DNA from 3 places in the Lysinibacillus sp. LK3 genome. Region 3 is predicted to be linked to each of the others. Evidence: riboswitches for the same ligand, from Rfam matches in the RefSeq annotation. Region 3 holds a riboswitch; each other region holds the start of a gene.
What was found. A riboswitch is a leader RNA that binds a small molecule or an ion and turns the genes downstream of it on or off. The one in region 3 is predicted to bind cobalamin.
Positions count from the first base shown of each region.

Region 1 (3,285 bases), on a different contig from region 3:
GTAGCCCATGGCATGATCCCAGGTGCTCAACATATTGCACTCGGAACTATCCCTGAACGTTTAGAGGAATTAGATGTAGAAAAGCCATATATTATTGTATGTAAGGCTGGAGCTCGTTCTGCCAATGCGTGTGCTTACTTAGAGGCACAAGGATTTGATGTAACAAACCTTGAAGGCGGCATGCTGGCTTATGATGGAGAATTAGAATTTAAATAAATCATGAAAAAAGAAAGAGTATACACTCTTTCTTTTTTCATGATTATTTTTTCAAGGCATCCATGATAAAATTAAAATTCTCTTCAAAGTTTTTGTAGATATTAACATTTTTTTGTCCCTGCACTTTTGAAGCATAACTAGCAAAGTTTAGACCAGCTCCATAAATTTGTAGTGCTCCATTCGCCAAATCCCCTTTTTGGAGAAGCTCAATGCCATCTTTCAAGAAATTTTGACTCTCCTCGAAATGACACTCCGTAATGTATTTATCACCACTATGAAATAACTTTAAATTTTCTAGTATTTTATTTGCTGTCTCTTCACTGATCGAAGCGTCGATATTGATTAACAACTGATTGATCGGTTTTACGAGTTTGGCATAGAGGCTATCGTGCGTTTCACAGGTTTCAGCAATAGCGTTTCTTAATTGTTTTGCATTCATCGTATCTACTCCTAACTTTTCATCGTTTTACTATTGATACTTACCCTAATTTTAATCATAGAAATAATTTATGTTTACATTGAACAGATTATTAAGGTTTCAACTTTTATGTTCAACATTACTCAGTGAATTGGCAGAACATATGCTATTGAAGATAGAGATGATTGAAAAGTCTGAGTTTACTTGTTATGGCAATTGATTCAGTAATGGATTTTTGTACAAGCCGAGTGTTAGACATAGAGAATTCTAAAAAGCACTAATTATGGAAGACTAGGAATCAAGTGAAGGATTCATTTATTGGGACAAGCACTTGATAAGCTTTTATTGTGAATAGCAGTATGTACTAAGTTAACACTCAAAAAATTTTTTCCTCTTGACACTAAAAAAGTTGTAAAGTAGATTTAACATAATTACATAAAGCAATAGGTGCCCACTAGGGAGAATAGGGAATAAAGTGAAAAGCTTTAGCGGACCCGCCACTGTATGAGGGAGTTTCGTAGTGTATGCCACTAGCAAATTGCTGGGAAGGTACTATGAGATGTTGAACTTGAGCCAGGAGACCTGCCTACATGCTATAGAAGATATAGATGATGGAAAAGTCTGTAGTTTATTTGTCATGACAATAAACTACAGACTTTTTATTTTGTCTTAATGAGAACGAGAGGAGAAATAATCATGCAATTATTACAAGACACGATTCAAAACATTCAGGGGGCTGATATGAAAAGTATGGAGCAAGCTAGAAAGCGGATTGATGCGCTTTGTAAGCCCCCAGGTAGCTTGGGTAAACTAGAATCACTTGCCGTACAGCTCTCTGGTATAACAGGACAATTATATCCGATGGTCGACAAAAAAGTGATGATTGTCTGTGCTGCAGATCATGGTGTTTGCGAGGAAGGTGTAACCACGAATCCACAAGATGTTACGGTCTTTCAAACATTAAATTTTCCTAAGGGGGGTACAGGCGTTTGTGCGATTGCGGGGATTACCAATGCAAAGGTGGTCACAGTAGATGTGGGTGTAAAAGAAGATATTCCACTTGATGCAGGTGTCATTATTCATAAAATTAAATATGGTACAGATAACATGGCACAAGGTCCAGCTATGGCCAAACAAGAAGCCATTCAATCGATAGAAGTAGGAATCCGTGTGGCCACTGAGGAAATCATAAAAGGTGCTGATGTACTTGGGACTGGAGAAATGGGCATCGGCAATACAACACCAAGTGCTGCGATATTAGCTGTTTTGACGGGATGCAACCCTATCGAAGTAACGGGGTTTGGTGCAGGAGTAGGCCAAGGAGGCATTGCCTATAAAGCGGCAGTTATTGAAAAAGCAATTACCTTAAATCAGCCTAATCCAAATGATGTTATTGATGTTCTGGCTAAGGTTGGAGGGTTAGAGATAGGGGCGATGACAGGTATTATTCTTGGCGCTGCTGCCCATCGTAAACCCGTTGTCATTGATGGATTTATTTCAACTATAGCAGCCCTCATTGCTTATAAGCTCGAACCAAAAGTAATCGATTATATCATTCCTTCCCATGTTTCAGAGGAACCAGGGACAAAAATTGCCGCTGCCTTACTAGGCATTGAACCAATGTTGCACATGAATATGCGTTTAGGCGAAGGTTCTGGAGCAGCCTTAGCCTTTCCTATTTTAGATGCAGCTTGCTCGATGATGAAAAACATGGTGACTTTAGAAGAATCAATGCAGTTGTTAAAAAGATAAAAACAATAAAACAGCCAATGACTTAATTTTTGGTCATTGGCTGAATGGTGTTTATGCACGATTTAACTTTCGTAATGGCAAGCGCCACTTCATCATATAGGAAAGAATACGTAAAGCTGTAATCACTGCGAATAAAATATAAAGGAAAATGTCTCCTGTAAAAACCTCGAATCCGATTAGCAATCCTGCAAGAGCTGCCCAAACACCATAAACTTCATCACGGAGAACTAATGGTTTTCTTCTAGCTAATAAATCTCGTACAATACCACCACCTGAACCTGTCAAAACAGCAGCTACAATGACTGCGCTTACTGGCATATCAAGCTTAACAGCATAGAGTGCGCCTTGAATAGCGAATGCTGATAAGCCAATCGCATCTGTGAAGTTACCCCAACGATGCCAATGTTGAATCAGATGATGCGGAAAAATAAAGAATATCGTAATCGCAGCAAGCGCTATTTGAAACATCATATCCTGTCCCCAAAGTGTTGTGACAGGTAGTCCAATGAGTAAATTTCGGATAGCTCCTCCACCAAAAGCAGTCACAATACCAAGTATATATACACCGAATAAATCGTATTCTTCTTCCATGGCAATAATTGCCCCAGAAATAGCAAAGGCAATTGTTCCTATAATACTAAAAACCTCCCAAGCCATCCCTTTCACCCCTTCTATCAATAAATAAACTTTATTAAAAGTTAAAAGACTTTTTACGTAACAGAATCTATGAATTTAATAGCCAAAATCGGTCATTAAATACGCATCTTGAAATGAGTCCGCACATTAGCTTAGCGTAAAATCCTCTTAGAAACAATAGGCAAGTTTTACAGGTGCACATACAAATTGATAAAATGTGATTAAAATAAAGAAAAACATTCGTCAAAAGCGTTTATATACCA
Region 1 covers NZ_LDUJ01000007.1:159,682-162,966, reverse strand. Annotated here, with positions in the region: gene VK91_RS05240 (rhodanese-like domain-containing protein) at 1-216, shown strand, start outside; gene VK91_RS05235 (hypothetical protein) at 260-655, opposite strand; cobalamin riboswitch at 1,063-1,239, shown strand; gene cobT (nicotinate-nucleotide--dimethylbenzimidazole phosphoribosyltransferase) at 1,331-2,386, shown strand; gene VK91_RS05225 (trimeric intracellular cation channel family protein) at 2,438-3,043, opposite strand.
Region 1: it holds a riboswitch for cobalamin, as region 3 does, so the genes downstream of both, cobT (nicotinate-nucleotide--dimethylbenzimidazole phosphoribosyltransferase) here and VK91_RS11250 (glutaredoxin) in region 3, are expected to answer to the same signal.

Region 2 (3,285 bases), on a different contig from region 3:
AAGTAACAGAAAAAGTGACCGAAATTCGCCTTTATAACGGCAGTCGCTTTGAGACCGTTCAACAGGTAGAGGCAGGAGAAATTTTCGCTGTCAAAGGACTGAGCCAGGCAAACATTGGGGATCGAATCGGTACAACGATGCTATCACAGCCCTATGAGCTTGTCCCAACCTTACAGGCAAAGGTTCAATATGAGGGTGATCAGCATATCAAGGAAGTGCTACAGATTTTCCGGTTACTCGAAGCAGAAGAGCCGTCCTTGCGTGTGGTCTGGCAGGAAAAATTTCAGGAAATCCATGTGCATATTATGGGTGTCATTCAATTGGAGGTCCTAACTGAGGTATTAATAACACGTTTTTCATTAGCTGTCTCCTTTGGTGAGCCGCAAATTTTATACATGGAAACCATTGCGACGACCGTAACGGGCTATGGTCATTTCGAGCCCCTCAAGCATTATGCAGAAGTTCATTTATTAATGGAGCCAAATCCACGTGGAACAGGTAATACCTTCACCAATGCCTGTCATGCCGATCATTTATCTGTAGGCAATCAGCGCCTTGTTGAAAAGCATCTGTTTGAGCGTGACCATCATGGGCTACTGACAGGCTTCCCTGTAACAGATATTCATTTTACACTTCTAACAGGTCGCGGGCACAATGAACATACATCGGGGGGAGATTTCCGTGAAGCCAGTTTCCGTGCCCTGCGTCAGGGGCTGGAGCAGGCACAAAATGTCCTACTTGAACCCTATTATCGCTTTAAAATGAAAGCTTCAAATGACTTTATCGGTCGTATGATGACTGATATTCAGCAAGCAGCTGGCACGTTCGATGACCCGATTTTATCCGAAACGGATGTTATCCTAACAGGTCGTGCACCTGTTGCCACTTTAATGAGCTACAGCACAACCTTTGCCGCCTATACAAATGGGAAAGGTGCACTCACACTCCAATTTGATGGCTATGATGTGTGCCATAATACAGAGGATGTGATTGCACAGATTGGCTACGATAAAAATGCCGACCCTGAGTATAGTTCCTCTAGTATCTTTTGTGCTAAGGGCAAAGGATATTCGGTTCCATGGCAAGAAGCACAGGCAGCCATGCATTGCCTGTAGGATGGGATGAGCCTGCTCGATTCGGGTATTTCCGCGGGTATTTCTTTCTTGAGCATCAATATATCTCTACCCTGCCACAAGATATTACAAGCCCTCCAAAAAATGGAGGGCTTGTTTTTATAGTGCACCGACAGCTTTCTTTGTTGGATTGTCCAACAAATATGCGGGTTCAACTATTACATAGTCATGCTTGTTCGTAAAATCAATTAGTACCTTACCAGGTTGACTTTTTAATAGTTGTAGATGATCAATTAATTGCAGTAAAAGCTCGTGACCGTTGCCACGTGGATGCCAGTTGAAATGATAATCATTTAACGCTTGCACCGCTTCAATAAATTGGGCATATTCCTGCTGCACAAATGCAATGAGTTTGTCATGATGAGATGCTAAATCATATAAATATGTTTCGTAAAAGCGCATGACAATCGAGCATAATAAGTCATTGACACGAGCGGCACTTAAAACAGGCTTTGGCTCCAATGATAGACGGTCGAGGTTGGGCTTTGCGCGTGTAGAATCAATGCGCGTAATTAAGTGATACGCTTCTCCGTTGACCTCATAGACAATCGGATTGGTCGGCATGTACATCATAAAACTATTCGTCTTTGTTTTTAGTTCATCTGCTATGGCTGCTTTCGCTAAAAGATGACCGTCCACATCCCCATTTTGTATCCAAATAATTTCTTTATTATATAAGATTTGCTCAAAGAAGCGATCATTGCGAATCAGCTTCGTTGCTAATAATTGATCGATCAGAGACTCGACCACCATTCTTGTTTTCGCTTTCTTGGCAACTTCTGTTCGTGGTTGCTTACAAATGTTCAGATCTTCATAAGGCGTTTCCAACGTTGTCGTTACATGAATATTTGTCATACGTGTATCCCCTTTGCGTACATATTTTCAAAACAAAAAGGACTCCCTACTTTTGAGGAAATCCTTCATTTTATCTTCTTTCATCACACAATGCCAAACAAACCCTAAGTATATGTGAACGAGTTCGATTGTGAACCCTTTCATTTACTATGGGCGTTTGACGTACTGTGACGAACAGAGCATTCTGTTTTGTCAACATGCCACCTCCTATTCCTCGTAGGTTTATGGTGTGTACTCGTAACAGGCAGGTATCCTGACTCATGATCATCGCTTCTTTTCTCCTTCCCGTCCAAAGACAGTGGATACTGAAAAGTCGCTCACATTTACAGTTGCGGGACAGTGTCGGATTCGCACCGACTTCCCTTTTAAGCAAATTGCACGCAATTTACACCTCTTACTACACGCTATTCAGTTGTCATAGGAATGAGTATAAGCACATTCCTATTAGATTACTAAAATCAATTGTAAAGTAGTGTTTTTCTAAAGTCAAATATCACAATATTTTCCAAACTACTAATAAAGTTATAGGGGGATATAAAAAAAGGTGAACTGCGTATTTTTTATCTTTCATTGACTTTATAATGAAAGATAGTGTACTTCTAATAGTGGAAGGATGAAAAATATGAAAACAAGTCAACAATTAGTGACGAGTAATTTAGAGGAAAAAATGAAACTATTTACTCGAGCCGTTTCTGGACAAATTATAGAGGAAGCTCATTTTGTCATAGCCAATACGAATATTCCAACTGATACATTTAATTTGTTAGTAGCGAAATCGCCTATAATTCATAAGGAAAATCATCTTAAACAAAGGATTAATCATTTCATTGTGAATAAACTTCCCTTCAGCACGTGGGTGGATGCCAACTATCTAAGCGATGATTGGCTACAGCTGATAAAAGACTGCAATTTACAGGAAGCTGAACGAAATATGATGATGAAGCTTGACCATACACTTCACACAGGTCCACGAATTTCCAATTATCTTACCATCACAGAAGTAAGTAACAAGGAAGAGCTTCTACAATATAAGGAAGTTTTTCTAAGTTTATTTGGAGAAACAGCAGAAAGAGATGCATTAGAAATTTACTTTCATCAATTCTCACAGGAAAAACTAGCATCAAATGCTCGCATGTTTATTGGTTGTATAAAGGAAGTACCTATCGCTACGGGATTATTAATCGACAGTAAACATAGCTATGGGATTTATGATGTGATGACAAAAGATGCGTATAGGGGCAACGGCTATGGCAGTGAGATGTTTCAATTCCTACTCAGTCAAACAATCAATAAGCAA
Region 2 covers NZ_LDUJ01000036.1:23,351-26,635, forward strand. Annotated here, with positions in the region: gene VK91_RS21375 (translation factor GTPase family protein) at 1-1,115, shown strand, start outside; gene VK91_RS21380 (hypothetical protein) at 1,233-1,988, opposite strand; cobalamin riboswitch at 2,214-2,398, opposite strand; gene VK91_RS21385 (GNAT family N-acetyltransferase) at 2,611-3,285, shown strand, end outside.
Region 2: it holds a riboswitch for cobalamin, as region 3 does, so the genes downstream of both, VK91_RS21380 (hypothetical protein) here and VK91_RS11250 (glutaredoxin) in region 3, are expected to answer to the same signal.

Region 3 (3,285 bases):
CACGTCCAATATTTTTTAAAGGATGTACCTTATTGACATTATCATCAAAGATTTCAAACGGATAGCCTGATTCAAATTGTGCTTTTTTCACCTCTGTGTAAAGCTTTCGTGCATTTAAACGTTTAATTTTACGAATTTTAGGGTTATCAAGTAGCTCGTAGTACATGTCTGAAATAGAAATTTCAGACATACGTTTGCCATATTCTTTAAAAATATCGTATGGGCTAAACAAAACAATATCCTTATCACGTTTCATCAGTTCGAAGAAAATACTAGGTATAATAATCCCTGTTGAAAGGGTAGCGAGGCGAATTTTATCATCAGCATTTGGTTTTTTTGATGAAATGAAATTTTCTATGTCTGCATGGAAAATATTTAGATAGACAACACCTGAGCCATTTCGTTGCCCTAGCTGATTAGAATAACTGAAAGAATTTTCTAACAGTTTCGCTACTGGGATGACACCACTTGCACGATTTAATATCTCTTTAATTGGATCACCTAATGGACGTAAATCTGTTAAGTTGACCCCAACTCCACCACCAAGGCGTGATAGCTCTAAACAATAGCCAATATTTTCAGCAATACTATTCATGGAGTCATCCATTGATAATTTAAAGCAGCTGACTAATTCACCACGTGCTTTCTTACCACTATTTAAAGCAGTTGGTGTTGCAGGCTGATAGGCTTCCATCATTGCTTCGACAGAGCGTTCTGCTAGAGCCGTGTTGCCTTGAGCTAAATACAAAGCAATAATGACAATACGATCCTCATACTTTTCTAAGATTTCTTCCCCATCACGACTTTTCATAGCATAGCTATCGTAAAATTTGCTTGCGCTCATAAAGGATGGAAAGCGGAAATTATAATCATAGGCTTTCTTGTACAGCTTCTTAATAAATTCCATTTCGTACATGTCGATAAAGGCTTTCTCATAGTAGCCCTCATCAACTAAATAGCGGATTTTTTCTTCAATATCTATAAAATAACGCAAACGTACGTTAACATACTCTAAAAAGTAGCGGCGCGTAGCTTCGCGGTCCTTTTCTAACTCAAGTAATCCAGTTGTACTATAACGATTCAGTACGTCATTATTAAGCTTTAAATAGGTTTTCATCTCATTACCCTCGTTTCATAAAACGTTTGTATTGCTTCGTAATCCGTTTGATTACCTCGTAAATCTAATTTCCTTACTAAGGGTACATGATAGGTAGCAGCGATTTTCTCACCAGCAGCACCAAATACATGATGACCGAAGTTACTATTACCACTGGCAACTACTCCTTTACAAAAATCCCTGTTTTTTTCTAAGAAACGTTGTACCTTTGCTGGAATGTCACCTAAACCATCTGTGTAGGTAATTAAGAGATATGGCTTGTTCAATCGTAATTCTTCCGAGAGCTCGATACATTCTGCCTTTAATTTGGATACAACATTTCGGACATTACCTGTACGACTCGCGTAAACAATCATAGGGCAATCAACTCAATTTGAGAAACAATTTCCTGAACATCTCCTATGAAAGTTTCATTCATCTCTAAAACAGGCACACTTAAAAAACCTGCGTCAATAATCGTTTGCTTTGCTTGTTCATCGTGATCGATGTTAACAATTTCAGCTTCAAGTCCTGCACGTTGTAGTTCAGATTTTACCCATAGGCATTTTGGACAAATTGTTTTCGTATAAAGTTTCATAGAAATCCCTCTTTTCATAAAATAAAAAAGCCTATCTCCTCTAAAGAGATAGGCTAAATGGAAACGTTAACATACCAAAAATACTGACGTTCCCATCTCTTAATCCCCGAAGAAATGATAAATTTGTTTTATAAAGGCAGGTCTCCTGGCTTTGCTTCATTCTCTGATTCCCTTCCCATGCAAATGCACAGTGGTTGCAATCATCGTCAGCTTCACAGTTGCGGGGACAGCGTCGGAATTGTACCGAACTTCCCTTTTAAACTACATGTAGTAGTACCTTTGTAAAACGAACACAATATATAGTTGTTGTTCAATAGTTTTAAGTGTACCATCCTTCAAATGAAAAGTAAATCAAGATTCTAAACTTCTTTATTTTTGGATTATTCAGTATTTTTAATTATGTAGTTCCAAATAGATTACCACTAATCACTTATACCCAAATCAAAAATCTATTTTTAACGATGTACGTGATTTTCTATTAAAATGGATCTAGAATTCTAATTTGAGTTTAAAGAAATCTTCTATTTTATGTACCATTGAAAAATAGTTGTCTCTATCGTAAGTCCTGAAATAATGATCATCTCTTACCCATTTCAAATGATGCTCATTACATTAATAAAGAGCATGCTTTTATCATAACATGCTCTTACCATTCTATCATTGGGATTATAGTCTAACCTTAACCTCAGTCCCGTCCTGAGCTTTGACATCGACTAGCACAAGTCCTTTATAATTTTGTAGTTCCTTGATAATCGGCTTTAGCATTTCTTTGTCGATGAGGGGAAAGGTAAAGTCTATTTTCTTTTTATCGAAGTATGCCTTTGTCCACTTATTGGCTTGTTGCTGAATCCATTTAGAAGTTAAAATGGAGAGGACAATGGTTAGCACAGTATAGGGAACAGGGACGGTAAAGCGAACGTCTTTTGCTTTCACTTTTACATGCATCATTCGTCGCCTCTACTCAATGAAGACTGCAACGGAATCCCCGTTTGCTGATTTTATATCTACAATTTGTCCATCTAGTTCATTTTCAATCGCTTCAAGAAGAAGATTGATGTCGATATCTTTTACGTATTTTTCCGATTGCGGAATACTTGCAGCGATGCTGTGTCCTGCCATCAATACGGCTTTGACAAGTTTAATTGGTAAATTTACCGTGACATTATCATTTTCGGTGGATACAACACGGACCTTTAACGTTTTATCTAAATACTTTGTTTTTTCCACAAATTTATTCTCTGATTCTTCTTTCTGTTGTAGCACTTGAATCAGCTCTGATCCTTTATCCGCATCAATTTTGCCCTCTTGAATCATCGTTAACACTTTTGTAATCTCCTCTTTCATGGTCGTTCCTCCCTATTCGTCTTTTAAGAGCTTTATGGCTTCATCTGTTGTGATTTCGCCATTTTCCAGCATGCTTACAATTTTTTTCTCATCTACTTCATTTTTCTTCTTTTGAGCATAGCCAAGGGATGAAATAATATCATTTAGCTTGCCTCGAACTGTTGGATACGAAACCCCCAGTTCCTTTTCAACCTCTTTAATATTTCCTCGGCAGGTTAAAAATACTTCCACAAAATGAAGCTGATCC
Region 3 covers NZ_LDUJ01000015.1:21,103-24,387, forward strand. Annotated here, with positions in the region: gene nrdE (class 1b ribonucleoside-diphosphate reductase subunit alpha) at 1-1,117, opposite strand, end outside; gene nrdI (class Ib ribonucleoside-diphosphate reductase assembly flavoprotein NrdI) at 1,114-1,473, opposite strand; gene VK91_RS11250 (glutaredoxin) at 1,470-1,694, opposite strand; cobalamin riboswitch at 1,812-1,990, opposite strand; gene VK91_RS11255 (hypothetical protein) at 2,361-2,642, opposite strand; gene VK91_RS11260 (hypothetical protein) at 2,652-3,038, opposite strand; gene VK91_RS11265 (DUF2089 domain-containing protein) at 3,051-3,285, opposite strand, start outside.